3 regions of the Brevibacillus sp. HB1.2 genome follow, and region 1 is predicted to be linked to each of the others. Evidence: predicted binding sites of a transcription regulator. Region 1 holds the regulator's gene; each other region holds the start of a gene.
What was found. The regulator LexA, encoded in region 1, represses DNA repair genes until DNA is damaged. The targets are predictions, from matches to a motif close to CGAACATATGTTCG.
Positions count from the first base shown of each region.

Region 2: a site for LexA is predicted at 3,794-3,807, ahead of HPY28_RS17275 (YolD-like family protein). Genes of this name have one in related genera too.
Region 3: a site for LexA is predicted at 2,063-2,076, ahead of HPY28_RS16960 (WYL domain-containing protein). Genes of this name have one in related genera too.

Region 1 covers NZ_JABMIU010000007.1:209,705-219,563, reverse strand. The annotation lists gene HPY28_RS18085 (pyridoxal-phosphate dependent enzyme) at 1-693, opposite strand, end outside; gene HPY28_RS18080 (EamA family transporter) at 716-1,558, opposite strand; gene HPY28_RS18075 (ParB N-terminal domain-containing protein) at 1,586-2,350, opposite strand; gene HPY28_RS18070 (response regulator transcription factor) at 2,576-3,259, shown strand; gene HPY28_RS18065 (sensor histidine kinase) at 3,262-4,644, shown strand; gene HPY28_RS18060 (DUF4269 domain-containing protein) at 5,184-5,759, opposite strand; gene HPY28_RS18055 (DUF456 domain-containing protein) at 5,868-6,353, shown strand; gene lexA (transcriptional repressor LexA) at 6,404-7,027, opposite strand; gene yneA (cell division suppressor protein YneA) at 7,190-7,525, shown strand; gene HPY28_RS18040 (DUF896 domain-containing protein) at 7,602-7,799, shown strand; gene crcB (fluoride efflux transporter CrcB) at 7,895-8,260, shown strand; gene HPY28_RS18030 (HelD family protein) at 8,299-9,859, shown strand, end outside.
Region 2 covers NZ_JABMIU010000007.1:15,156-25,014, forward strand. The annotation lists gene HPY28_RS17250 (glycerophosphodiester phosphodiesterase family protein) at 1-930, shown strand, start outside; gene HPY28_RS17255 (hypothetical protein) at 1,003-1,191, shown strand; gene HPY28_RS17260 (P1 family peptidase) at 1,254-2,306, opposite strand; gene HPY28_RS17265 (GNAT family N-acetyltransferase) at 2,303-2,863, opposite strand; gene HPY28_RS17270 (hypothetical protein) at 3,039-3,272, shown strand; gene HPY28_RS17275 (YolD-like family protein) at 3,487-3,738, opposite strand; gene HPY28_RS17280 (bile acid:sodium symporter family protein) at 3,969-4,943, opposite strand; gene HPY28_RS17285 (hypothetical protein) at 5,122-5,358, shown strand; gene HPY28_RS17290 (YhcN/YlaJ family sporulation lipoprotein) at 5,495-5,941, opposite strand; gene HPY28_RS17295 (O-methyltransferase) at 6,554-7,228, shown strand; gene HPY28_RS17300 (GNAT family N-acetyltransferase) at 7,402-7,893, shown strand; gene HPY28_RS17305 (GNAT family N-acetyltransferase) at 7,970-8,518, shown strand; gene HPY28_RS17310 (YkgJ family cysteine cluster protein) at 8,778-9,122, shown strand; gene HPY28_RS17315 (DUF4386 domain-containing protein) at 9,241-9,859, shown strand, end outside.
Region 3 covers NZ_JABMIU010000006.1:227,564-237,422, forward strand. The annotation lists gene HPY28_RS16950 (YcnI family copper-binding membrane protein) at 1-459, shown strand, start outside; gene HPY28_RS16955 (MFS transporter) at 735-1,976, shown strand; gene HPY28_RS16960 (WYL domain-containing protein) at 2,131-2,355, shown strand; gene HPY28_RS16965 (hypothetical protein) at 2,454-2,717, shown strand; gene rsgA (ribosome small subunit-dependent GTPase A) at 2,961-4,046, shown strand; purine riboswitch at 4,185-4,286, shown strand; gene HPY28_RS16975 (xanthine phosphoribosyltransferase) at 4,515-5,105, shown strand; gene HPY28_RS16980 (nucleobase:cation symporter-2 family protein) at 5,138-6,448, shown strand; gene HPY28_RS16985 (VanZ family protein) at 7,160-8,251, shown strand; gene HPY28_RS16990 (hypothetical protein) at 8,350-8,574, opposite strand; gene HPY28_RS16995 (chymotrypsin family serine protease) at 8,610-9,713, shown strand; gene HPY28_RS17000 (protoglobin domain-containing protein) at 9,719-9,859, opposite strand, start outside.

The sequences.
Region 1 (9,859 bases):
AGTATTTTCAGTCTTCCAACTTAATCCAACTCCGTTAATCAGGTAAGGCTTGAACATATGGCCAAATATCGCTGATCCTTTTACATCGCAAGCCACTACTTTCATCTCTGGTTTGTTCTCTTTGACAAACCTTCCAATGCCACAAAGATGTCCTCCTGTACTCACAGCACCTACAACTGCGTCGATTGGTAAATCGATAATTTCTTTTCCAGTAGTCTCAAAATGATATAAAGGATTATTGGGATTGTCATATTGGTTTGGCCAAAACGCTTCAGGATATTGACGAAGCAATTCCTGAACACGCCTGAATCGTGTTTTTTGATACCCACCATCCTCATCAAGTTCGGACACCATATCAATTTCTGCTCCGTATGCTTTATACCATTTAAGAAGATTTGGGCTAATTTTGGGATCTACAACGATTAGGACACGGAACTTATACACAGCTCCGAGCATCGCCAAAGATTTCCCTAGGTTTCCCGATGTAGACTCGATTAAAATACTTCCGGGCTTTATTTCTCCCTGATCCATCGCTTTTTTTATCAATCCTATGGCGGTACGGTCTTTCACACTAAAGTTCGGATTAAAATATTCAAGTTTAAGATACAGCTTCTTTCCATTCGGAACCAGTTCATCTTCTAAAGCGACAATAGGGGTATTCCCAATGCAATCTACAATATTGGTAGCTATCATCTTTAACACCTCTTTGTAAGAATTAAAGTCGCGTAAAAATCAAACCAACAAAGAGCAGAATGAGCGAAATCGTTTGCAGGAAAGAAAGTCGTTCTTTGTAAATCCAAATAGACAAAAGAGCAACTACTAAGCTATTGGTAGAAAAGATAGGAGAGACAATACTAGCGGGCCCATTTGCTACGGCGACCGCATAGATTTGCATACCAGCAAAGGAGAAGATGCCTGATCCAAGTCCCCAACGAACTCCTATTTGTTTGTGTGTTCTGGGCATCTCTACATGCTTCTTTCGTAGAATTTCTATTGAAAACAAGATAAATCCAAAGAAGTATCCGATCAACAAGATCATGGCATTGGGTAAATGCATTTCTTCCGTAACTTTCAGACCTCCATTACGGAGAAAGAAAAGAAACGTCGCACCAACGACAAGCAGATACCACTTCATGCTTCGGATACGAAGGTTTTCATCTGGATCAATAGGCAGGATCATGACGGCAAGAACGAGTAGCGTAACGCCGATCCATTGAGGAAGAGAAAGTGACTCTCCATAAAAAAGCAGTGAAAGTCCAATCGTGAAGATAACATTGCTATTGACCACTGGAGAAGTTAGACTAGCTGGCCCAATTTTTAAAGCATGCATAAATAAGAGATTCCCCGTGGATGTACCTACACCGATTATGAGTCCGGCAAGGAGAACCTGGAGTGTGAACATCCAACCGTCTGTATATTGAACCCAAGCAAAAAAACAGAGAGTACCCGTCAAATACAATCCCCAAAGTAAATGTACGGTAGAACCTCGGTTGGCTGAACAAACTTTCATCATAAAACTTCCAAGCCCAAAGGTAATCGAACTGAATAATGCGAGCATATACCACATCGGATTTACCTCTTTTACTTAAGCTTCACAAAGATAAATGCTTTCCGAATATAGACGTAGTTTATTGGCTTTCTTTTCTGAAAAACGGTTCCACTCATCCTTACTTATTGGCGAGGTTAGAAGCGTGAGTGGAATTTGCAAATTAAGCACTCGTTCTTGAACAATACAACGTGTCACTCCAGCAGGAACTTCTTTACCTGCTAACACAATTTCTTTCACTTCGTCCAAGGTGAGAGTGGGGTATCGGAATAGAACATGGTTGGATTCTGGGAAAACGTATCTGCCGTGCGGTAAACGAATGACTGATTGATTCTGGGTATAAATCTCTACAATTTGGTGCCAGGCTTGTAACCGAATCCAATGATTCACATAATTTTCGTGGGGATAAATCCAAAATTGGGTGTAATTCGGATAAACTACTTCCGCAATAGGGGGTTCTTTCCGGAGCTTCCTCACCCATTGGAGGGTTGGCAACTGTTGTAAAGTATCCATCCACAGGCCAAGTGGCAAGAGATGTTCCCATGCGTTGAAAGAAATTTCCGATGCTTCCACGACCTGAACAGGGATCTTCATGTATCCTAGTTGGCGTAATGATTGCGTCCGATGGGCTCCGTCTAAAATCAAATATCGACCTTCCATAAGAGGGGTAACTATGATCGGATGACGCAAGACTCCTTCTTCAAGAATAGACTGGCATGTTCGGTTCAATCGCGCTGGTTCTACTCGTTCTTGAAAGGCAAGTTGGTTTACATCTACTAATCGAAGCCGAGAGAGAATTTCCACGTTTTTTCCTCCTTGATTCATGATTCAACAGATAATAACCATGTTGATTGACTTTTTATAATGCACCGGGGATTTCTGTATCTTAGCTAAAAGATATGGAGAAAATTAGGATTTTTATTGGAGAATTGGTTAGCTATCACCACAAAAAGGTTCTACTACATAATTTATCCATAATTTCCATTTATGATAGTCACCAAGGTTCATATCTATCAAAGAGAGGGTTGTATGATGGACACTTCGATATTAATCGTCGATGATGAAGAGACCATGCTCGATTTGCTAAGTATGATATTAGAGGAGGATTTCTCTGTCTCCACAGCCAGCGACGGAACAATGGCGCTTCAGTTACTTCACAATGAAGCATTTCATCTTTGTTTGTTGGACATCATGATGCCTTGGACAGACGGTTTTGATGTACTCAAAGAATTAAGACGTACAGGCGATAAAACTCCCGTGATTTTGATCAGTGCTCGAGGCGAACTGGAGGATCGGGTAGTAGGATTGGAACTAGGCGCGGATGATTATATAACGAAGCCATTTGAACCGGCAGAAGTATCGGCGCGTGTGAAAACGGTACTACGCCGGACAAGAAAGGGGCAAGAAATACAGGAGATTAAGCAATCAGGAATTCAGATTCGTCTCTTAGCAAGAGAAGTATGGGTTCATGGAAAGAAGATGAAGGTTACCCCGATTGAATTTGAAGTGCTAACCACTCTCATTCAATATCCGAATCAAGTCTTTCCCAGAGAACAACTGTTAGCCAAGGTATGGAACTACTCGTTCAATGGAGATTTTAGGACAGTGGACTCTCATATTAAAAACTTACGTATAAAACTGCGGGAAGCTGGCTTTCAAGGAGAAGGCATTCAAACAGTGTGGGGCTATGGATATAAATGGGGAGTTCAATAACGATGCATCGAGTGGCGACCAAGCTGTTAATCACCATTTTAGGTATCATGATTCTAGGGCTTGTGCTATTGGGAACCATCAGCTACCAAATTATAACTCTTCACTATCAATCCTATACGGAGCTAGCACTTGCTCAACATGCATCGACTTTTGCTCAAATGTTAAGCGTAGACTTCAATAGAAAAACTCTTCAGCATATCGGCGAAATGGAGGAAAAGTCTTCTTCTACTGTTCTTGTCTTTTCTCCCAAAGGAGAATTGCTTATTGATTCCAAACGATTACCTGATTCATTGTTTAATTTTGTTCAAAATTGGATTCAGGGAAGTCCGAATCAAAAAGCGATTCAAACGGTTTTTGAACCAGATCGTCTCATTTTAGCAAAAAGTCCCATTCAACGAGGACAAAATCTATTAGGAACGGTAGTTGTTATAACGAAACCAACTTGGCTGAAAGATACATTACAGTCTCTTCAGACAATGTTATTGCTTGCTGGCTTGGGTTCTTTACTAATCACGAGTGGGTTTGGCTTACTATTATCCAGATATATTGTAAGACCGATTGTAAACGTTATCAATGCAATTAGGCATCTCGATGAGGGTAATTATGATGTAAGAGTTGTTTTAGAAGGTAAAGACGAACTCTCTTTACTCACTCGTCAAGTAAACCAGCTCGCCAAAAGCTTGTCTTATTATCGGTCGTCCCGTCGAGAATTCCTATCTCATGTAGCTCATGAATTACGTACTCCCCTTACATATGTGAAAGGATATGCAACCCTCCTTCAGAATTCAGAAATGACGCCAAATCGCGCAAGTAAGTTAATTTCGATCATCCGGGATCAATCTGATCGGCTCGAACAAGTAGTCAACGATTTGATGACACTGAGTCGATTGGATGAAGGTAAAATTACATTAAGAAAAGAACGGGTCGCTATTCGAAGTTTATTAGAAAGAATAATCGAGGAAATGACACCACGTGCTGAAGAATTGGGAGTGAAGTTATCTCTTACAATTTGTCCTCCTGTGTACTTTTGGGTGGACCCGCAGCGGTTTCACCAAATTTTAATGAACTTAATAGATAATGCGATTCGTTATTCTCAGGGTGAAGGAACGGTTTTGATCAGTGTAACGAAAATGCTCAGAGAATCTGTAATTGAAGTAAAGGATGAGGGAATTGGAATCTCCGAGAAAGAATTAGAACTAATATGGGAGCGGTTCTATCGGGTGGAGAAATCCAGATCACGTCATACTGGAGGAAGTGGCCTTGGTTTGTCAATTGTTAAGCATTTAGTGGATTTACATGGCGGGAAAATTCAAGTACAAAGCAGCCCAAATCGGGGAACCTCATTTCGATTACATTTCCCCAATCGTAGATCAGGGAGTGAATAATCATGCGAAAAGGGGAAGGTGTCTTTTCTATAAAAAATAACCGAAAAGCCTACCGTGAGATGGAAACCCGTCTAGGTTTTTGTGCATATAACCAGTATCATTATTACATCCAGTTTACCTGCTAAGCCCTCAATCATGTTCGGCTTGTATCTGAAAACAAGAATAATAATGAAATAAGCTTCTCTCATATGGGAGAGAAGCTTATTTCATCTTTCATTACCTTGATGTGACACTTGTTAGAACAGTGATTTTAATCTATTGTCCTTTGATAGTAATATCCCACATCACGGCATTTAATGGTAAGTTCATTTGCTCCGTTTAAAGGGGTTTGAAAAGAGGTAGCCTTCCAATGCCTCAGTTACATATTTTATTTTCCACATATGAACGACCATTAAAGCGTTGACAAGGTTTTAAGTATATAGGTTAAAAGCGCGTTGCGAGACATGAAACGAAAAAGCCCGCATTCAAAAAGCTTTTCGCCCGAAAGCGATGCATCCTTCCTGCTTTCAAGCAGCAGAGATTGGCTCTTTGCTCGAAGATTAATCCTTTCGCAGCAGCTGAACTCTTTGTCGTAATTCCTGGTCTGTTAACGGCTCCAATTGCAACAAAGCCTCGTATGGATCATCACCTGGGATATGAAAGTATCGAGCAAATGCAGGCTCTGTCTTGATGCCGTTTTGCTTCAGAGTCCTGATCTGTTTATACGCATCCAAGCCTCCTATGTCTAACAATCGTGCTTCGATGTCCATATGACGATAGGCGTTTTGCATTTCGACAGCTACCGGTTGAGCAAACAATTCAAACCAAAAGCCAGCTGTGAAAAACGAGATAACGCACGTGGGCGTACTATTCACATCTGAGTGTGTCACTTCAAATCCGGGCAAACAGCCAAATGCTGTACGAACAGCCTGCTCAAACTGCTCCAGATCATGACTCTCGCAAATAATATCCAGATCGCTTTGCACAACATCAATGTCCAATGGGATGGTTCCGGCAAGCACTGGATGGTAATCGGATAGTACTTCCATGATGTGCGTCTGTTGAATCGCTTCCCACGCTGCTTTTTGGCGAATCGTCCCTCTGCCCAAGTAGGAGAGATCATGCCAATTTCTCATGAGACTACCTCCATGTCTGCTTTCTTTTAAAATAGTTTAGACAAAAGTGAATATGTACGCAACGAAATCGATAATCACTCGTATACCTAAATGAAGGGAGTGTAGTAGATGGAAATATTTTTGTGGGTAGTGGTTGTGTTATTGTTCTTGCTAAGCATCGCAGGAATTTTCTTACCCGTTTTACCTGATACGATATTACTGTGGGCGGGCTTTTTGCTCTATCACTTTTTCATTGCAGATCCGGGAGCGGGATTGCCGGCATCCTTTTGGTGGGGAATGGTCGTTCTAAGCATTCTGCTTTACGGTGCTGACTTGCTGACGAATATGTACTTCGTGAAAAGGTATGGAGGGTCCAAATGGTCGTCCGTTGCTGCTGCGGTCGGTATTATCCTCGGGATTTTCGTTTTCCCACCGTTTGGTATGCTGATCTTACCGTTCGTATTCGTCGTTCTCGTAGAGTTGATGGTGCAGAAGCAGTCGATGGAGCGAGCAGTGAAAGCGGGAGTAGGCTCACTGATCGGATTTTTGGGTAGTGCAGTCGTAAAAGTCATCTTGCAAGTTACGATGATCATCTGGTTTTTTATCGCCAGATAATAGACAGAAAACAAAAAGGACAGCCTCGGCTGTCCTTTTTTACGTGGGAACTAGTGAATGAGTCGATAAACACCGATGACTTTACCGAGAATAGTGACATGCTCCAGGATGATCGGTTCCATCGTGGCATTTTCCGGTTGGAGACGGAAGTGATTCTTTTCTTTGAAAAATCTTTTAACGGTCGCTTCGTCTTCTTCTGTCATGGCTACGACGATGTCACCATTGTTGGCTACGTGCTGTTGGCGAACAATGACGTAGTCTCCGTCGAGAATTCCGGCATCAATCATACTGTTCCCGGAGACGCGCAGCATATAGACCTTGTCAGAAGTCACGATATTGTCTGGAAGCGGGAAGTACTCTTCTACATCCTCAATGGCAGTAATCGGTTGTCCAGCCGTTACTTTTCCGATTACTGGCACACGGACGACAGAGTCTTCGAAATTGTCTTGAAAACGATCTTCATCTGATAGCAATTCGATGGCACGAGGTTTGGTAGGATCTCGACGAATGAGGCCTTTTTTCTCTAAGCGTGCCAAATGCCCATGTACTGTTGAGCTGGAAGCTAGTCCAACAGCCTCCCCAATTTCACGTACAGATGGCGGATATCCTTTATCACGAACTTCCTTTCGTATGAACTCGATGATGGCTTGTTGTCTACTCGATAATTTTGACATAGAAAGACACCCCTGATTTCTCGAACATATTTTCCTATATTATACCATGGGAGCTTGCGTTCGACAAACATAAGTTCGATTATTTGTTGACATGAACATATGTTCTCATTTATTATGAGGCTACAAGTGATCAGAACGTATGTTTGTGAGGAGGCCATTATTATGAATTCATTGACAGTACGTAATCGTTTCGAGAAAAAAGAAGAACGTCGTGTTCGTTTTGGTATCACGAGAGGACAAGCTCTCTTGTTTCTTATTACATTTACTCTCTTTTTTTACCTGTTAACCGAACTAGTGTTTGCTTCTTCGCCAATGGAGGAGCCACAAGGCATAGAAGTAACCGTACAATCTGGAGATAGCCTGTGGTCGTTAGCTGTTCAATACAATACAGATCAGATGGATGTTCGGGACTATATAATAGAAATTAAGGTTGCGAACGGTTTAGAGAGCAACAGGATTTACCCAGGTCAGACTCTCATCCTTCCTGATACTCCGTAAGTGTTCGGCTGTCTTGCGGGATCATTCGAATGTGGTATAATGAAGCGGCACTACTACAGAGTGGGAGGAACCAGCAGTGGTATCTGACGCAGAAATTAAACGCATCAACGAATTGGTCAAAAAATCGCGCGAAGAAGGTTTGACCGAAGAGGAAAAGCTTGAACAAAAAGCATTGCGCCAAAAGTACATTGACGCCGTTAAGCTTTCATTGAGAGCAAATTTGGATTCCATCCGTTATGTGGAAGACCTTGAAGAAAATAAGCCAAAACAGTAAGATAACAATTACTGATACGACAGACATCCTCGCTTGACGCTAGGGTGTCTTTTTCTGTGACATACATAAGCTGTGATAGCCAGGGAGGGAAAGCGATGGCGTGGATAGCTGTGGCGGTTGGAGGAGCAGTTGGCTCTCTTTTGCGCTACCTATTGTCTTTGCTCGCGAATCAGCCGGGATGGCCGTGGGGAACCTGGATCGCCAATGTTTGTGGATCTTTGATCATCGGCATCTTGTTCGTGCTGGGGAAAGAACGTGGCTTTTTATCTCCGACACTCTACCTCTTATTTGCAACGGGGGTCATGGGAGGATTTACGACTTTCTCAAGCTTCTCCTTGGAAGTAGTCTCTTTTTGGGGAGAAGGCCACCTGTTACGTGGCACTTTGTACGCTCTGCTTAGTTTGGGAGTCGGTCTACTTTCTTGTGCGGTTGGAATATGGTTGGCCAGGCAATGGTCCTGAGTCGTTCAATGACACGATACATGTGAGGGGGAATGAATGTGAGTACACAGCATCGTGATTATGAATGGGAACAAAAAAAGCTGGATGAAACAATTTCAGCGATCGACGAAGAAATGGAGCAGCTTCGCAATGATATTCGCGAGGCAACAGATGATTATGTCAAACAGGTCGTTAACTATAAAAAGGCTAAGGAATTGAGCTACCTGGAAGATCAGGGTCGAGAGAAGCCTTATTTCGGCAGAGTGGATTTCTTGAAAGATGAAATCTACGAGCTGGATGAGGTCTACATAGGAAAACGGGGAATTGTACGCAGCGATACGTTTGATTCTGTCGTCGTGGATTGGCGCGCGCCTATCGCCAGTCTTTATTATTCCGGTGAGAGCAAAGAAGCGTTTTACCGGATGGGACGCGAGATCGTGCGTGGTGAAGTTCGACTAAAGCGTAATTTTGCGATCGAAGACGGAAAGATCGTCGGCATCTATGATGGAGCGGTAAAAGAAACGATTAACCGCGAGATGGGGCATCCCGACGAATTTTTGCAAGAGGGCTTCATTGATGAATTTTTGGCAGCCAATCTGAATCAGGCGAACGATAGTAGGCTAAAAGACATCGTCGCTACGATTCAATCCGAGCAGAATGATATTATCCGGGCGGAAAAAGAACGGCCCATTGTTGTGCAAGGAGTAGCGGGGAGCGGAAAAACAACCATTGCTCTGCACCGACTCTCCTATTTGATTTATAACTACCAGGATTCCATGATGTCCAAAAAGTTCATGGTTTTTGCACCTAACCGGATGTTTCTTACCTATATATCCGAGGTTTTGCCTGAGCTGGGAGTCGATGATGTTCAACAGTCTACCTTTGTAGATTGGGCAGCGCGTCTTGTGAAGCCTCTGCTTCCAAAAGGATGGAGAATCGTGAGTCCTGATAAGCCTCTTCAATTGTTCTTCGAAGAGGGGCAGGATGAGCGCCAGCAAGAAATGACACGAAACAGGCTTCGCTTTAAAGGATCGCTCGCTTGTCGGGAGGCGCTGGAGCAATACATTCGGTATATCGTCGAAACAAGAATTTCTTTCAAGAAGCTCAGCTTTTTATACAACAAAACGAAGCAAGTATTTTCGATTCCGGGTGATTTTATTCGCCAATGCTTCTTGGAGCAATTCGCTAATATGCCGTATCATAGACGGGTAGAAGCGCTTCGCAAGCATTTGAAACAAGAAATGAACAAGCAATTGTTTGCCCATTTGCGAGAGCGAAAAGTCGATTTGGACAAAGAAGGCTTGTACAAATTCGAGAAAATGCTGGAGCAGATATTAGATACGTACCTGACTTCATTTCCGAGACTGGAAATCTTCGCAGCTTATCGCGAGTTGATTGCTGACGAGGAATTGCTGCGCAAGCTCGTACCTGCTGACATTTCAGACGAAGTTGTGCGTGATGTGACTCAGTCTAGCGCTGCATTGTTTGCAGAGGAGAGATTGGAGCCGGAAGATATCGCGGCATTGCTATACTTGCAGCATATTGTTGAAGGAATGAATAAGGCAGAGCATTTTGATCATACGGTCGTGGATGAAGCACAAGACTTGAGTGCGTTAGAAA
Region 2 (9,859 bases), 190 kb from region 1:
TTCCTGTTTCTGGGTAACAGCTCTTATCTTGCAAAAGAGCCAGAAGGGGAGCCTTTTTTACTTGCTCACCGCGGGATGGCACAAACCTTTCATATGGAGAACATCACCAATGAAACTTGTACGGCAGAACGGATTTATCCACCGGAACACCCGTACCTGGAAAATACGATTCCTTCCATGAAAGCCGCTTTTGATGCAGGCGCGGACATCGTCGAGCTCGACGTGCAATGGACCAAAGACAATCGATTCGCCGTGTTTCATGACTGGACGCTCGACTGTCGGACAAATGGAACCGGTGTGACGAGAGATTATACCTTGACCGAATTACAACAGTTCGACATTGGCTACAATTACACAGCGGATGAAGGGAAAACCTTTCCCTTCCGTGGAAAAGGGATTGGTATGATGCCCTCTCTCGATGATGTGCTACAAACTTTCCCTGATCGCTCCCTGCTTATTCATATCAAAAGCAATGACCCACTTGAGGGGAAAGCGTTGGCGGATGTTTTGGCAGCATTGCCCGCTGAACGATTGGCACAGCTTTCTGTTTATGGCGGTGACAAGCCAATCGAGATACTGAAACAACAAATGCCAGAGCTGCGTGTCATGTCCAAAGCATCACTAAAAAGCTGCCTCATTCCATACATGGCAGTAGGGTGGTCCGGCTATGTGCCCGATGCCTGTTCACAGACTCAACTACATATTCCTGATCAGATCGCCCCTTGGCTCTGGGGTTGGCCGAATCGTTTCATGGCAAGAATGGAAGCAAAAGACACCCGCGTGATCTTAGTCGCAGGCAGTGGAGATGTGTCGCAAGGCTTTGATGTTCCGACTGATTTAAAACGAGTGCCCGCAAGCTTTACAGGGGGCATATGGACGAACCGGATTGATCTGATCGGTCCAGCCTTTCACGAAAACGTAGAAAAATAATGAAACGATTCTCTAACATATTCGTATATACTTATACGGAATAGACTTCCAACCTAACTAGGAGTGATTGATATGCTCAAGAAGCTTTTGAAAAATTTACTCGGTAATCACTCATCTTCGCACAAGTACCGGAAATACAGCAGCAGCGATTACAAACATCGCAGAAAATACAGCTCTAGTAGTAATCGGTACGGACATTCCCATCACGGCAGCTCTCATTATAAAAGAAAGCGTTCCAGCCGTAGCTTCTTCAGTAGTTAAACAATTGTTTAACAAATGAGCTGACAACAAAACTCCGCTAAGCGCTAGCGGAGTTTTTTCATTTAACGAGACATGATTTCTACGAAACGATCAAGTGGTAATGCATGTACGGTTCTGTTTTTCTGGCCTTGTATCGTTTCCGCCATCAACATGGAGTTCAGGATCGCTTCCTTGACTGCTTCGATTGCTGCTTCAAACAGTGCATCCAGTTGTTCGGACGGAAACATTTTCATTGTGCTCATTTGCTCGTCGCCATATGAATAGCAATTTCCTGTGGAAAAGGTCAGAAAGAAATCACCGCTACCCTCCTCGCCATTCGCGCCGAGCTGTGCCATCGCGAGTGACGCTCGCTTGGAAATGCGCTTGCATTGTGTCGGCAAGAGAGGCGCGTCTGTCGCAATCGTGACTAAGAAAGAACCATCATTTTCTGGTGTTACCCACGGCAAAGGAACTTCATTTTCGGAGATCATCTGGCCCACAGGAATACCATTCACTTTCAAATCCTGTCTTCTGCCAAAATTCGTCTGCACTAATGCCCCAACAGTAAAAGTGCCACATTCAGTCTCGACGATCCGTGAGGAGGTTCCGATTCCGCCCTTGAATTCGAAGCAGATCATCCCGGTACCTCCGCCTACATTGCCTTCCTCGACATTTCCTGTATGCGCCTCTACAATCGCTTCTTCCAAATCCTCATACTGAATCTGCGTCTTTTCGAGATCACTTAACCAACCATCCCATGTCTCCGCAACGATTCCATTAGAAAACGGTTCAAGCCCCTCGATTTTTCTCGTCGCACGAGCAAGATGATGATGTGCCAGCCCTAGCAGATGGCTTCCCGTAAATACGATCGGTGTCACAAGCGTACCGGTCTCTTCTATCCAGTGACTTCCCGTAAACTCTCCCGTACCATTAAAGGAGAAAAAACCAGCAGGAAAATGCTGCCCCTCCAATTGTCCGTCGTTGGGAACTATCACCGTGACACCTGAACAAACGTCTTTCTTGTGAATCGTTTTGTGGCCGACTCGCACTCCTTTTACATCTGTAATTGCATTATACACACCTGGGGTACCCGTCCCAATCAATACGCCACATTCTCTCGCTCGTTTTCTCGTCATGTTACTCTCCTGTCATTTTTGAATCTTCCCATAATAATGGTGTTGTAGAAATTGCCATCGGAAAGAACTTTGTCGCCTCTGAGTACCCCTTCGATTTCAAAACCAAATCGTTTGTACAGCTCAATGGCTTTCTCATTCGTTTCCATCACATTCAACGTCATTTTGGTAATGTGGTTGGCGTCTGACCAGGTAACTGATTCTTGCAAGAGATTCTTCCCAATGCCATAACCCCAGAACTCTTGTAAGACGCATACACCAAACTCTACTTTGTGTGCAAATCTGTTTAAGTAAACACCTGCACATCTGGAAAACCCGACAATCCGATCCTGTACAACCGCAACTAAAAACAAGTTTCTTGGACTTTCTGCATCCCTATTGATGATGTGTTCGAATCCTTGCACATCGATGAAAGCCTCTCCTCTTTCTCTGTCCAAATTTTCAGTCTCTCCATCGATTTGCAGTCGCAATTCCGACAACTGTTCTGCATCTGTTTCTATTGCAGAGCGAATCGTGTAGGATAACCCGTTCACAGAAAGTAGTTGTTCGCTGATTATCATCATTTATCTCCTTTGGTAAAATTTCGGTCTTTTATTCTATCATAGGTAGCAATCTTTGTGAATCTTCTCTCTTCATACTAGAAAGAGGAAATTACATTGTTTACATAACATTTATTATGTTCATTTATACGCCTGACTTTGGATATGCTACAATAAGGGAAAGGAGCGTGCTCGCATGAATTTTTCCAAATCATTTTATTATACGGTCGACCATTCCAAGGTAGAGGAATATAAAAAGATGCTTGATCTAATGAAAGTCCCCTACATCGTGGAAGCACCGATCGTCTTGCTAAATCAAGGAGCGAATGAATACTCCTTCGTTTTTCCTAACATGTCAGGTCGTCTTTATGGAATGGTGAGCAAGTTATTTCAAGCCGATGGGAAGCCATATCCGAAGAATGAAACATAGGCAAAAAAAGGACCCCATGATTGGGTCAAATAGGAAGTGGAGAGAATGCATGCTATGTAACATATTCTAACACGAAAAGAACGAATGTCAACCAAACTTTCGAATTTTCTGTGTTTTTGCGTTAGGTTTTATTACATATAGACTTGGGTTTTTGTGCAAAAAAGAAAGAAACCCTGCATGAGTTGAATTTCATGTAAGGTTTCTAAACGCACAGCTATGCATGGACATTGATAATTTTCTCCATCTCGATCCATTGACTAATCGTTTGGTTTGCTAATTGAACACGCCTGGCCTTCGGGTCTACCCATTTGACCACACCCCACATGCTGCACGTATTCCCCCGCTCCCCCTCAAAGGACACACACCAGCTCACATTCAATGGATAATTTTCTCTTCCCGAATCTCGTAGCATGTACATAAATGCCTCTCTTTCTTTGTCCGTTACTTCAAGATCGCCGTTAGCCACGCGTTTCCACCCGCCTCATCCTGTGTGAGAAATTGTATTTCCATTATAGTGATTACGAACACAAGTTCGCAACCTTTTTTTCAATTCCTCATGAACGGGGAGAGAAAACGGTAGGTACTTGCCTTATGAGAGGTTCCTCTCGAAAAGTCTCCCCATTTGTTCTGCCGAGTCTTGAGGACCATAAGAAAAAAGCCGTTTTCCAAAAATTAATTGGAAAACGGCTCTTACTTTTAACTGGATAATTCCTGTGTTTGATGCTGCGGTCTTTTCTCGACCAGCTCCAAAAACTTTCCGAAGGTAGAAGCGAGTATTTGCTGAAAAAGCATACCGAGAACAACGGGAAGTGCAACAGGCGCAGGAAAGTACGTGATCGCCATAACTGCCCCAGCACTAATGTTTCGCATTCCACTGTTGAAGGTTAACGTGACGATCACATCACGCTCCCATCCGAACAGCCTTGCGATCCCCCACCCCATCAAATAACCCAAAATAGCTACAAACAACACAAGGACCGCCATCCCCACCAGTTTTGCGTCCATCATATGAAAGTAAGACGAGACCATCGAGCTGTTGATCGCGACGACAACACCCATTCCCATCTTAGAAAATGGCGCTAATTTTGGTGCCAGCGTTTTTTTGACGTTCCCTTTTGATAAATGGTTGAGCAGCATACCGACAAGCGATGGCAACACGATCATATAAAATAAACCCTTCATCAATTCAGCCAAATCCATCTCAACTGTTGCCCCTAAAAACAAGGACATTCCCAACGGAACAATCAATGGGGAGAGCATCGTATCCAACAAAATAATGGATAGCGTTAGTGCGATGTTCCCGAAATAAATCGATGACCACAAAAAGCTCGTGATCCCCGTTGGAATTAAAGCAGCCAATAAAAAGCCCGTGATGACATGGATATCATCTGGATAAAACAACCGTGCCATTGACCAAGCAATTAGCGGCATAAGGGCATGAAGAATGAATAAGTTGACGATTAAAGGCAGTGGTCTGGTCAGTACCTTTGCAAATTCTTTAAATCCTGAACCCAGACTGCCGGCAAATGTCATGAAGGCAAATACCCAAGGAGACAAAAAAGCAAACGGTTGCAAATGTGTCCCTGCTATTACGCCAATGACAACACTACTCGGCGTGAGTATGGGCATGATTTTCTCTAGCGATCGATTCAGTTTGGCTAACCCGTTCATCTGATACACCTCAAGTCTCGTCCTTTGATGCTATTGATGTGAGGTATGTTATCATGAACAGATTATTGTTACAAGACCAAAGTTCATTAGTAGATTACATACAAGTCATATATTCGCAATTTCACCTTGCATACTTTCGCACCTGGGAGTAAAGCCTATGACGGAAAGGAGGTATTTTATGAACGGAATGGATTGGGTAGAATTTATCCGAAAAACCGAAGATAAGATGTATCACCTCCATCGAGCGATAGATGGAATCTGTAATGATCCCGACTATAAGGAATCCGTTACGACCTTGACGGAAGTGGTAAGAGATTATCAAGTACTTGTGGAAAAAGCCAAGGGTGAATTACGCGGCATCGACTTCCATCGAGATCGAGAGCGCGCGCATCATTACGATCATGATCACCGCTAGCCAATATAGACTCCCAGTTAGGGAGTTCTTCTTCGTTAGATAATCACAGAATATTCATTTCACCTTGATCATTCTGTCAAAACAGACAGCAAGAACCTCACTCTACCCATATAGTGTGTGAGGTTTTTGAAATAGGCTAGCCCTTCATTTTCTTTTCTATTTCTTTTAAGGATTTCTTCTTCTGGCATGCCGCTTTTACATCGGTTGGCCACGGTTCGTCACTTAGCCTTTGCAAATCTTTTATCAATCGCTTGTCAGCTGTCACATGAATATTGGCATCTGGAAAAGCCTCTTTTAATTTCTTTCCGACTTCTTTTTGAATCGATTCCAGCTTGAACCGATTAAAATTCGTTACTTGAATAGCTACGTCGAGCTCTTTGTCGATTTGCACAGCCACTATTTTGTCTATGCCCTTCACGCTCGCTGTAATCGATCTCGCGCGCTCTTCCCATTGATAATGTCTAACGGGAACAGGCATGCACAACGACTCCGTTTTTTGCTTCGTTTCTGTACCAGATTGCTTCGTACACCCCGTAACAATCAAAGCAAAAGCCAGCGTCAGCACCACGAAAGTTGCCCGCACACAAAACACCTCCTGACCAAAATCACCTGTTACTAGCTTGACCTGGAACGGAGGAAGTATGTAAAAAAAAAGCGGTGACTCCTCTGCATAATTTGAGTCACCGCGGACCCCAAGAACATTGCAAGTCCTATGTATAAGGATATAAAAAATCGCATCGAAACGCGATAGGAGATAGCTGGATATAACATGGAACAAAAAAAATCCCAACCAACAAAAAGTGGTTGGGGCGTACGGGGTAGTACGCATATGTCATACGTGAATGATATAAGCATATAGGACTTCGCTTCAATTGACAACGAACAATAATAGGTACATTTACCTATCGGTGGAACAAAAAAATTGCGCCGACTTTGACTGCATCATTTAGTCGAACGCGTTGAATAGAATCCCCAAGGTTGGATTATACTAGCTAGCTTGGATTACTTTTCTATTATCTTGAAAACTTATCGTTCACGCTATGCGAAAATAATGGTAACAGGTGAAAATCTTTCCTATAAAGCTTGATCTACTATAGAAACCCTTCGCTGAAATGTGTGATTCGCTACAAAAAAGCCAGCCAGAAGTTTCTAATCGTGTTATGATATCCCTGTAAAATCTTGAGGAGTTGAGATCATGAATAGAGAGCAATGGACAGCGGTTGATCACTATTTTACGGATAAATTACTGGAAGCCGATCCCGTTCTAGACACAGTTCTTCAAGAGAACGCAGCTGCAGGCCTTCCAGCTATTGATGTAGCACCCAATCAGGGGAAATTCCTTCATCTGTTAGCACGGATCCAAGGCGCTCGTTCGATCTTGGAAATTGGCACTCTTGGTGGATACAGTACCATCTGGCTAGCCCGGGCACTCCCTGCTGACGGGCGTCTCATTACTCTCGAATATGATCCGAAGCATGCAGAAGTTGCACAATCGAATATTGCACGCGCAGGACTCGATCAAATCGTAGAAGTGAAAGTCGGACTTGCCCTTGATTCCCTCATCCAACTTCACAAAGAAAATCAGGGTCCTTTTGATATGATTTTTATAGATGCAGATAAAAAAGGAAACCCCGACTATTTCCAATGGGCATTGAAGCTCTCTCGCAAAGGTACTGTGATTATCACGGATAATGTTGTACGAAGTGGTCAAGTCGTGGACGAAACAAGCACGGATCCTAATATTGTCGGTGTACGTCAATTCACCGATTTGGTAGCGGAAGAGCAACGTGTCAGTGGAACCGTTGTACAGACAGTTGGCAGCAAGGGCTATGATGGCTTTGCGATCATGCTTGTCACCGGAGAGAACTAGTCTTTTTCACTTTCAAAGGTTGTAACGAGTAGGAGTGTGTACATCTTGTTTAGGCTTGGTTTACCTAGCTTTATGCTCATCGCTAATGTCATTTTGGTTCTCGCGGTACTTTCGTTGATTATCAAAGTGTTGGTGAAGAGAGAATAGCTGATGTTTTTTGGAGGTGCTTTTCCTTGGAGCCATTGCGTGATCAGTCCCTTGCTTTACGTGAAGTAACAGAAGCAGATCTCCCTATATTTTACAGGCAGCAATTGGACAAATCTGCTCATGAGATGGCGGCCTTTACTGTCAAGGACTCTGAAGATAGAGACGGATTCACCGCTCATTGGACAAGGATTTTGAACAATGATTCCATTGTGAAAAAAGCCATTGTCTTGAATGGGCAGATTGTCGGTCATGTTTTGTGCTTTGAACTGTTTGGCTTGCCTACGATTGGATACTGGATTGACAAAAGCTTTTGGGGTAAAGGAATCGCGACAAATGCACTTACCCTCTTTTTAGAGGAACTCCGAACACGTCCTGTATATGCGCGTGTCGCTCATGACAACATTGCATCCATACGTGTGTTAGAAAAAAACGGTTTTCAGCCTATTGGTGTCGATCGGGCATTTTCGGAGGCACGAAGTGAAGAAGTGGAAGAACTCATTTTGATCAAACACACATGAGGTCAGAAGCGCTTCCGTGAGCGCTTCTCCTTTTTTTATGCAGCGCTCATTTTCTAAATGGAAAGGGACATCCTACATGCAAGCAACGATATCTGCCATGCACTTAGAAACAGAACGACTCATCATCCGTCCTTACGCAGAGGATGATTTGATGGAATCTTTTGAACTCATGCAAAACCCAGAGTTGTTTACCTACCTGCCCATGGACGTAATGCCTCTGGAAAACTACAAGCGCTTATTTCGCTGGCTACGAAGCAGTTATGAAACCCCTTTTGACAAGCCTTTTAAATATTCTGTGGCCATACGCGAAAAGGCTACTGGCAGGTTCATTGGCTGGTGTGGTGTTGGCGTTCTCGATTTTCTGGCTCCGGAAAAAGAGCTCTATTATTTAATCGGACGGGATTATTGGGGGAACGGCTATGCTTTTGAAGCTGCCTCCGCTCTTACTACGTACGCATTTGATGTAATCGGATTGGAACGATTGTACGCAAAAGCACACCCAGACAATAAAGCATCGCTACACATCATTGAGAAACTCGGCTTCTCTTTTGAACGCGTCTTAGATGGCCTAACTGGGGACGACGAGGACTGCAACGGTGAATGGTTATATGTTTTGACGAAATAAACAAGAGAGCATACAAAGGGGCCTGCTGTATGGCAGCCCATTCACTCCCCTACCCAAACGTTCCGCCATTCTTTCGAAAGCATTCGTCAAAATCTTCCTACATGTGTTATAATAAAAGTACAGTATTCTCTTCTTACCGAATTTTTGAATAACCAACACAATTGAATGCGGTAGTTCTTAAGATGATCTCCTGAAACAGCGAGGATCATCTTTTTTGTTCTTTCTAGCAAACATCACATGACGAAAGGTTGTAGATGATATGGATGCATTGCCTTGCCAAGGCTGTAAAGGATTGTGCTGTGGTCCAGTTCCCATAACAGAGAAGGAGTATAAAATGATACACAAGAAATTGAAAGCGCTTCCAAAAAAGCTCCGTGACGATCTGAAAAATCAACCGAGAATGTTTGGAACTTGTATCTTCTACGACATGCAAAAAGATCAGTGTGGCATCCATAGCGTTCGACCGGAAGTGTGTCGCGCTTTTGGGTATTACAAAGAGCTTGTCTGTTTTCGCAAACCGGAATTGGCAACGAAAGAAGCGCTGACCTTCAAAGAGAAACAGATTGGGTATTTGAGTATTGATTTTACTTGGCAGCATTTTTAAAGAAACGGAGCTTTCAGAATGAAGCAAATCATAGATCTCAACTGAATAATAATGTTATAGGAAGGCAGCATCACTTCATTTCATCCGCCGAGGGTAGTGTATGAGAAGGAGGCTCATTATGCTGAGAAAGAGTACAAATGCAGGTAGAAGGTCAGCAGTAATGATTGGGTTGTTATTAATAGTCGGGTTGGTTACAGGTATATGTAGTGTTGTTCCTGTTATAGATGGAGCAAACTACCTTGTCGAAGCTTCTACAAATGAAAATCAGGTACGAATAGGTGCGTTTTTCCAGTTGTTAATGGTCGTTGCCTATGTTGGTATACCTATTTGGTTGTATCCGATTTTAAGTAAGCATCATAAAGGTTTAGCTCTTGGCTCTGTTGCTTTTGGGATCATTGCGGGTGTGTTCATTATTATTGGTGTAATCACTCTTCTGTTGCTATTGACAGTAAGCCACGAATTTGCAAAAGTTGGAACTTTGCATGTATCGTATTTTCAGACCCTGGGTGGATTGTTACGGGAAGGACGTGATTTGGTTAACCATGTGGCAACGACACTGGCATTTGTTTTGGCTATGTTCTTGTTTACCTGCGTATTTTACCAAACAAAATTAGTTCCACGGTGGTTGTCAGTCTGGGGTCTTATTGGGTCTACATTGTCCATATTGGCAAGCTTATTCTTTATGATTCGCTTCATCGGTCTGGATGCAACCTACATGACGTTGAACATTCCAATAG
Region 3 (9,859 bases), on a different contig from region 1:
AAAGTGAAGCTGGAATTCCCGGCAGGTGTGAAGGTAAATACTGTACAACCGATTCCGGGCTGGACCTACGAGTTCGAAAAAGATAAAGACGGTGTGAACACAGCGCTTGTGTGGACAGCAACAGAAGGCGGAATCAAGGCGCATGAGTTCCAAGAGTTCACGTTTGTAGGGGCAAACCCGAAAGAAGAGGGCCAATTGGCTTGGAAGGCTTATCAGACCTATGCAAATGGCGAGGTTGTGGAATGGACAGGGGACAAGGATTCCAAAACGCCAGCGTCTGTTACTACCATTAAGGCTGGTGTAGGCGAAGCAGGGCATGAGCATGGACAAGAACAAAAGCCAGCAACCGCTCCTGCCGGAGAAGCGGCTGGTGCAGGCAGCAACAATACCCTGCCATTGGTACTTTCTGGTTTGGCGTTGCTGATTTCCATCGTTGGTCTGTTTAGAAAAAAAGCGTAAGTACTTCATAATCAAGCTGTGCAGTGTGTCCAATCATGCTGCACAGCTTTTTTCCATTGTATGACAATTAAAATCATTCTATAATAGCTGTAATTACTTTCGGAGGTGCATATCACATGTTAAAAACACTATTCAGAGCAAGCAAGTACACAGAAGGAAAAATAGGAACGGCAGCTTGACGCGTACGCATTTTGCACAGTAGAGGATTGTAGAGTAACAATCAGTATGTGAAAACGGAACGCGTCATCTGCCTAAAAAAGGTGGATTCTGCTTCCATGTCTATGAATGCGACAAAAGTATATACGATCAAAAGCTTTTTGACTTCCCTGGCCAATACGACCATGTTCACGACCTATGCGCTTTACTACATCGTGACACTGGGTTTTAACCCGTTTGAATTGCTTTTGATCGGGACGGTATTGGAGTTATCCGTGTTGGTGTTTGAAGGGATAACAGGAGTAGTTGCGGATACGTACAGTCGCCGTCGCTCCGTCATTATCGGGATGTTTTTGCTGGGAATCGGATTTGCAATGCAGGGGATTGTTCCCACGCTTGATGCTTGGGTACCGTTTATTTCTGTCTTCGGCTTGGTGCTGTTTTCGCAAGTCGTTAGTGGTCTCGGGTATACGTTTATCAGTGGAGCGGATACTGCATGGATTGTGGATGAGGTCGGAGAAGAGAAGATCGGTACGATTTTCATGAAGGCCAAGCGCTACTCCTTGTTTGGGAATCTGCTCGGGATTGCACTTAGTGTGGCATTGGCAACACTCGCTCCCAACTTGCCTTACCTCATAGGTGGCCTCATGTATCTGGGGCTTGGTGTCTTTCTGATTCTGTTCATGAAGGAGACCGGTTTTGTTCCTCGTGAGCGTGAGCAAGGTGCTTCCCACGTGAAGGAAATGATTCAGACGTGGACTTCGGGTGCCAAAGTGATTCGCAGCCAGCCGATTTTGATGTTGATCTTGTTCGTGACGCTGTTTACGGGTGCAGCTTCTGAAGGGTATGACCGTTTGTGGGAAGCGCATTTGATCGCAGAAATTGGCTTTCCAGAGCTGGCTGCTATTTCGATGCCAATGTGGTTCGGGATCATTGCCGCACTCGCAAGCTTACTCGGCCTCATCGTCGTAGGCGTTGTGGAAAAAAGGCTGGATGTGAACAATGAGCGGGTTGTCCTTGTGGGCATGTTCACGTTGACGGGTCTCAAAATTGCAGCGATGATTGCTTTTGCCTTTTCCCCTAGCTTTAGCTGGGCGTTAGTAGCGTTGCTGTTGATCGGTGTGATCCAGTCATTAAGCAGTCCGCTGTATGATACGTGGCTGAATCTGAACATTGAGAGCAGTGTGCGAGCGACGGTTTTGTCGATGATGGGCCAGTCCAATGCCTTGGGACAAACGGCAGGTGGTCCGGCTGTCGGATGGATCGGGACCCGGTTTTCGATTCGCGCTTCGCTGGTTGCGGCGGCCATCTTGTTGGCACCGATTCTGATTGTGTTCGGACGTGCGCTTAGAAGGCGCTGAGTTGTAACAAGCATAAGGCATGTGTCCATTTTTAGGGCGCATGCCTTTTTTGTTGAGGGAATAGTTGGGTGTTGAAAACAAACTTGCGAACAAATGTTCTCTTTTGGTATGATGATCTCAACAACAAGAAGACACATTTTGTGGTGGTGGCAGCATGATGATTTTGGAGTTGAGAAGGTACGCGGCCCGGCAGCAAGCAGTGGAGATCATCTATTTGAAGAAGAATGGAGAGGCTAGCAGGCGTACGATCCGTATTGTGCATATTGATGAGAGCAAAGGGAGCTTGAAAGCATACTGTTATAGGAGGAAGGCGTTTCGCGTGTTTGTGTTGGATAACATTTTTGCGATCGCACCTGTGTCTGGTCATTTTGCCGGATGAAAAGGAATCATCCTCCACGCCCCCAGCCTGTTCCAGCGGTACTATGTTATACTAAATAGGTAAACAACTTCAAAAAAGAGGAAGGGCGGGGACAAATTATGGAGTTCTTCATTGTCATCGTCATCATGTTTTTGATCGTAGTATTTGTCTTGGCGTCCAAAGCTGCAAAAGGCGGAAGTGGGCGCTCTCATTCCTCTTCAGACAGTGGGGGCGGAGCCTTCTATGTCGACAGCAATCACAATCACCATCATCGAAATCACGACTCAGGGGATCGTTGGGATAGCTATGACAGCGATAGCGGAAGTGGTGGAGACAGTGGTGGTGGCGGAGATAGCGGAGGAGGCGGCGGCGGGGGAGATTGACGCTGTTGCATTTTGTTTCATTATGGTACAATAATTGGGAAATATGATTCCAAACCTGAATGATAGGTTTGCTAAAGGAGAGATGTTTTATGGTAGCCATCAAATTTGTTCAGAGTGTCGTAGTCGGGGTCACAGGAATCCTCCTTTCAAGCGAACAGTAATATCGTTCACCAAATGAGGATTCGACTGTGACTGGTTCTGGCTGATAGCCATATATTTAACCAATTGCAGGGGGAATCCGCAGTGAATCAACTAACCAATCAACAAGTATTGCAATCTATGGGCTGGAATGAGTATTTTGCTAATCATTTTGCCCCTTATGCCGAGCAAGGCTACAGTGTGGGACGTATCACACTCGAACATAAACGTATTTATCGTCTGTGGAGTGAGCATGGTGAACTCTTGGGCGAAGTAACGGGTAAGCTTCGTTATGAAGCCATCGGACGAGAAGATTTTCCGGCTGTCGGGGACTGGGTAGTGATCAGTGCCCGTCCTGAGGAAAAGAAAGCTTCCATCCACGGACTTCTTCCACGTAAGAGCAAGTTTTCCCGCAAAGTAGCTGGGGATACAGTGGAAGAGCAGATTGTGGCCGCAAACGTCGATACCGTTTTCCTTGTGAATTCCTTAAATAATGATTTAAATCTGCGCAGGATAGAACGCTATCTCATTCTTGCGTGGGAAAGTGGAGCCAATCCGGTGATTGTGCTATCCAAAGCAGATTTGTGTGACGATTTGGATGCATGTTTGGCAGAGATAGAATCAGTCGCAATCGGAGTGCCTGTTCACGTAGTCAGTGCTGAGCAGGGAGAAGGACTGGATCAGCTCGACCCTTATCTGGGCGAGGGCCAGACGATTGCCTTGATGGGTTCCTCTGGTGTTGGCAAATCCACGTTGATCAATAAATTGAGCGGAGCGGAAATGCAAAAAGTCAGTGGCGTGCGCGAAGGTGATGACCGTGGCCGCCATACGACGACCCATCGCGAACTGTTCCGATTGCCGAGTGGTGCTCTGATGATCGATACACCGGGCATGAGGGAGCTGCAGCTCTGGGAGGCAGATGAAGGCTTCCGCGGTGCCTTTGACGATATCGAGTCCATTGCGGAAACATGCCGTTTCAATGATTGTAAGCATATGCGAGAGCCTGGCTGTGCTGTTCAAGCTGCCATCCAATCTGGATCATTGGAAAAAGCACGCTTTGACAGTTACCTGAAGCTTCAACGAGAATTGGCACATCTGGCGCGCAAAGAAGACGCAAGGCTTGCAGCTGCTGAAAGGGATAAATGGAAAAAGATCAACGTTCAAATGCGGGAGAAAAAACCGAAGCGATAAACACGAGAGCCCTTGAGAAATCAGGGCTCTTTCCTTTATATGGACAAGTAAGCGCTTCCTTTTGTTTTCAAAAATTAACGCTTGCTCATAACGCGAGAGTTATGATAGATTTGGTCAATACTCGTTATTACACTTCGAAATAAATAGATATAGGTAGCTCGTATAATTTTGGGAATAAGGCCCATCCGTTTCTACCAGGTGACCGTAAATCACCTGACTACGAGTGAAAGTGCGTCTAGGGTTCCGTTTCTTTCCTATTCGAATAATAGGGTTGAAAGAAAGCTGGTCCGAGCGACGCAGGCACGATTGATGTGTCACACCTAAGGGATAAAAGCCCAGAGGGACAGTTTCACTTGGCGTTGGTTTGTTACGTAGCCCGCTTGTGACACTGTCCGCTCTGGGCTTTCTATATTTCAGCAGGCTACAGATATAAAAGTGGCCGGAACCATACCCGAGGAGGAAGAATTGATGAAAGAATTACAAGAGCGCATCGTACAGGACGGCAAGGTACTGTCGGCATCCGTTTTGAAGGTGGATGCGTTTTTGAACCACCAGGTAGATCCACAATTGACGATGAAGATCGGACAGCGTTTTGCCGAGCTGTTCGCTGGTGAAAAAATCACAAAAGTCGTGACGATTGAGGCAAGTGGCATTCATTTTGCAATGGCGACTTCCTTTGCGTTGGGTGTTCCCTTTATCTACGCGAAAAAGAAAAAAGCTGTCACGTTGACAGAGGAAGTATACTCTGCTCCTGTTCATTCCTTTACTCGCCAGGAAACGTATCAAATCAGTGTTTCCCGTCAGTATTTGTCTAAAGAAGACCGCGTATTGATTGTCGATGACTTCTTAGCTACGGGAGCTGCTCTGGTGGGACTTACGAATATTATCAAAGATGCCGGTGCTCATCTCGTCGGGGTTGGCGCTGTTATCGAAAAAAGCTTCCAGGAAGGCCGTGGTCTCTTGGAGCAAGCTGGCGTACGAATCGAATCATTGGCACGTATTGAATCGATGTCACCAGAAGGCATTCACTTTATTGAAGAAGAGCCTGCACGCGTATAATCAAAAAATGAATAGGAGGTAAGGGTTCACTCATGCTAGCCAAACATAAAATTGTTACTTTGGGCTTACAGCACATCCTCGCCATGTATGCAGGAGCAGTCGTCGTACCGTTGATTATCGGTGGTGCTCTGAATCTGACTCCTACGCAAATCGCTTATTTGATTGCTGCCGACCTTTTCACATGTGGAATCGCGACGCTCTTGCAAGTCCTTGGCACGCGTTATACAGGGATTCGCCTTCCCGTTGTGCTAGGATGTACGTTTACAGCAGTAGGACCGATTATCGCGATTGCTTCTACGAGCAATTTAGCGACCGCTTACGGTGCCATCATCATATCGGGTATATTCGTTGTCTTGGCAGCTCCACTGTTTGGCAAGCTGCTGCGCTTTTTCCCAACCGTGGTACAAGGTTCAGTCGTTACGATCATTGGTCTGTCGCTCATTCCCGTTGCGATGAACAACGCCGCTGGCGGACAAGGCATGCCGGACTTTGGACAACCGCACAATTTGCTTTTGGCTTTAGGAACGTTGGTTATCATTTTGCTTATTAATCGTTTCTTTACCGGATTTATTCGTGCGATTTCTGTATTGCTCGGGTTGATTGTCGGTACGGCTGTAGCTTATATGATGGGGATGGTCAGCTTCGCGAGTGTAGCGGAAGCCTCCTGGTTTAGCGTGGTTGAACCGTTTTACTTCGGTACACCACAGTTCAGTATTGTCGCCATTGTTACCATGATTCTCGTCAACATCATCAGCATGGCTGAGTCCACAGGTGTTTACTTTGCACTCGGTAAAGTGACCGATACAAAAGTAACAGATCAAGATGTAGTCAAAGGATTGCGTGGGGAAGGGGTCGCAATTGTACTGGGCGGCATTTTCAACGCATTCCCTTACACGGCTTTTTCGCAAAACGTTGGTCTGGTTTCCTTGACTGGCATTAAATCGCGCGATGTGATGATTGGTGCCGGTGGAATTCTGGTTGTTCTCGGACTACTGCCGAAGCTGGCTGCTTTGACAACGGTCATTCCTAACGCGGTATTGGGTGGAGCGATGATTGCTATGTTCGGGATGGTTGTTGCATCTGGTATTAATATTCTCTCGCAGGTTGACCTGAACAAAAACGAAAATCTGCTGATCGCTGCTTGCAGTATCGCTGTTGGGCTAGGCTCTGCTGCAGTTCCAGCGATGTTTGATCAACTGCCTACGTTGGCAAAAATGATGCTGCAAAATGGTATCGTGACAGGTTCTTTGACTGCCGTCATCTTGAACATCTTGCTCGTTCATACGAATAAAAAAGCATCTCAGACTGCTCCGGCAAATGTAACTGTTTCGGAAGCGTCTTAACCTTATCAAACAATGAACCGCCATTTCCTGGTTAGACAGGGAGTGGCGGTTTTTCCTTTTATCGTGGCTGCGGTGGAGAGAAGAATATTTCCAGTCTAGGCTCCAGGCTCCGTCCTGCAGGAGGCCAAGACTGCCCGCTTCGAAGGGACTCGCGGGGAAACGCAAAAGTGGTAGCCGCTTCGTAGCTCGGACACGTTGCGTTTCTGTTGCCGGCGAATCCCTTCTCCGCTCGGTAGGACTCCACAAGTCGCTACGTCTGGAAATATTCTTCTCAGGCGTAACTGATGACATTCTTTCTAAGGTTTTTAAAAATCGATTAACACGGAAAGTTCGTAGAGGAAACAGGAGAAAAAAGCGAAGAGCTTTGGGACACAGACCGAGGCGCAATGAAAAAAAGAGAAACAAGCTTTTAGCGTCCACCTCTGAGACGCCTCCTGAATGGACCACTTTGGACGCGGATTTCGCTTTTTTTCATGGAGTCGGGCAGTCAATCCTACTGCGGGTGGCCCAAGAAGCTGAGCGTTTTCTCCTGTTTCCTCCCCACCACTACAGCAACAACTTAGGATTCCTCATGTGAATAATTTAGTGGGAAATGGAAGAAAGATAGAAGGAATCCGATGATGAAAATTGCTGCTGTTACCTAGTTATTCAAAAAGGAGTTCTTGCATGTCTCCGTACGTTTTTCCCATTCAATATGCTTTTCTTGTTTTTATGTTAGGGTGCTATGTTTTATTTGTTCCCTGGCTTATTTACACCTATAGAAAAGATGGGTTTTTCAGTTGGTGGCGGTTCATTTTAAGCTCTTCCTTTCTGTTTTATTTGCTATGCGCTTTGTTTTTGGTGCTGCTTCCTTTGCCCGCTACAAGGGACACTTGCGCCATGCAAGCAGAGAATACCGTTTATTATTCGTTGATACCGTTTACCTTTGTCCGTGATATTCTCAAGGAAACTTCGTTTGTATGGTCACAGCCATCCAGCTATATTCAGCTCGTGAAAAAGCAAGCATTCTTGCAAGCCGCTTTTAATTTTTTGCTATTATTCCCTTTCGGCGTCTACCTTCGCTACTTTTTTCAGAAGCGGGAATATTGGAAACGGGCTTTGGGGTTCGGCTTTGCGTTGTCACTGTTCTTTGAAGTCACACAATTAACAGGGATCTATGGAATTTATCTTTGTCCGTATCGACTGTTCGATGTCGATGATCTCATACTCAACAGCAGCGGTGCTTTATTTGGTTTTTTCGTTGCACCGATTATACTGGCTTTGTTCCCGTCTACTAAGAGCATAGCAGCGAAAAGAGCCAGTGTGATGGAGAGTGATATCGTCCTCCCAGTACCGCAGTTGCTGGCGTTGTTGATCGACTGTATAGTAGTCCAGTTTATGTCCGGTCTATTTGACGTTTTTCTTCCGTTTGGCTGGCTGACAGAGCTGATCAGTACCTCACTCGGTATAGTGCTTGGCTTCTATTTCATTCCGCTATTATGGAATGGAAAGACGATTGGAACAGCGATTTTGCGGTTCAGACTGGTGAACGAAGATTCCGGAAAGCCCTCCGCAACATCTTTATTCAAGCGATTTCTCGCCCTGTATTTCACATGGTTTATCATGTATACCTCGAATGCAATCAGTCAAATAGAAAGATGGATGGAGTCGGCCTTTTATCCATTCCTCATCCTTTTCACCTTTGGCGTCATCGTAGTAATTACGCTTGCACTCCTCATTCATGGTCTACTCGTTTTGTTTTCCCGAGGCAGGCGCCGATTTTATTTTGACTATGCATCCGGTCTCAGACCCAGTCGAAAATAGTGCTCGCAAGATTTTGGTAGATACGTCTGGAAACAGGAGAAATAAGCGAAGATCTTTGGGACACAGCCGAGGCGCAATGGAAAAAGAGAAACACGCCCTTAAGCGTCCACCTCTGAGAAGCCTCTTTGAACCTCTACTTTGGACGCGGTTTCGCTTTTTCCATGGAGCCGTGCAGTCAATCCCCCAAGCAGGTGGCCCAAGAAGCTGGAGCGTTTTCTCCTGTTTCCTCCCACCACGACAGCTCGAACAACAGGTTCTAAAAAAGGCTTCCCCGCAATGACAAGCGTCCAACAGTGCTGGCCAAGTTTTACATACGATGACATGTAAAACAAACTACCTCCAGAAAGGAAGGGGTGCCATGGCAACCTTTCAGGAAGCGCTTCTGGCCAAGAAGCATTTGGTCAAAAGGTGGAAGCGAATGCCGGGCGTAATTGGCATCGGGATTGGCTATGCAAACGGAAATAACAAAAAAGACGGCGCCTGCATTGTGATGTATACCGTAAATGCGAGTGCCGCCGTGAAGAAGGTATGCCCAAGTTGCGTCCGTGTCAAAAGTCAGGTGTCGACAGCCCATGTATCCGTTCCTGTTCGAACGGTCACCTCTGGACGGTGCCAATGTCATCCTACTGTACGTCCCTCTGCAACGAATTATCGCAGCAGAATCAGACCTGTGATCGCTGGATACAGCATCGGCTATCCAGGGGCGTCCGGAACGGCTGGGTTAATCGTTGCGCGAGGAGGCCAACGGTTTGTGTTGAGTAACAATCACGTCCTGAATCGTAACAATACGAGTGGCTATACCGAGACCATCCAGCCTGGCGGAGCAGACGGAGGTCGTTCAGGAAGAGATCGAATCGGACGCTTGTATCGCTATGTTCGTCTTCGGAGAAATGCAGTGAATCGAATGGATGCAGCGATTAGTATCCCTACTTCCAATCGACTCCTTGCCCCTCGGTATGCAACAGTAGGCAGAGTACCAGGTGTTATACGTTCGTATGGCATCGGGCGCAGATTGAAAAAAGTGGGCCGTTCATCAGGGCTGGCATGGGGAACGGTTGAATCCATCCACACCGATATTGATGTCAGTTACGGGAACTACGGAGGGCTGGGGACCATCCGTTTTCAGAATCAGACGGTCATCAGAAGTACGGTTCCCATCTCCTTACCTGGAGATTCTGGCTCTGTTTGGCTGACTGCGGGCAATTACGCTGCAGCCGTGAATTTTGCTGGTTCAGCCAATGGCAGGCTCTCGATTTCGTATCCGGTTGTCTGGGCATTGCAAGCGCTTGGTGTCGGGGTAGCAAGATCAGCAGGGAGAACTGGCAAGTCAGTTGCCAAAGCCAAAAGAGTCAGGAGAAACAACGCTCGTACGAGACCACTGTCTGCCACTGAGTTAAACCGTGTCCAAACAAAAAAAGCTGCCTCCAAAAGGCAGCTGAGCAAGAAAAAGACGAATAGATAATAGCATTAGGAAACTTCTTTGGCTAACTGATCCAGTATGTGGAGAATGCGGTTTGAGATATCTTCTAGCGTATCAAACGCAGCTTCTGCTTCCTCTAGTTTTCCTTGCTTGACGAAATAGTAAATCCGCCGAACAGTTTCGTGGAA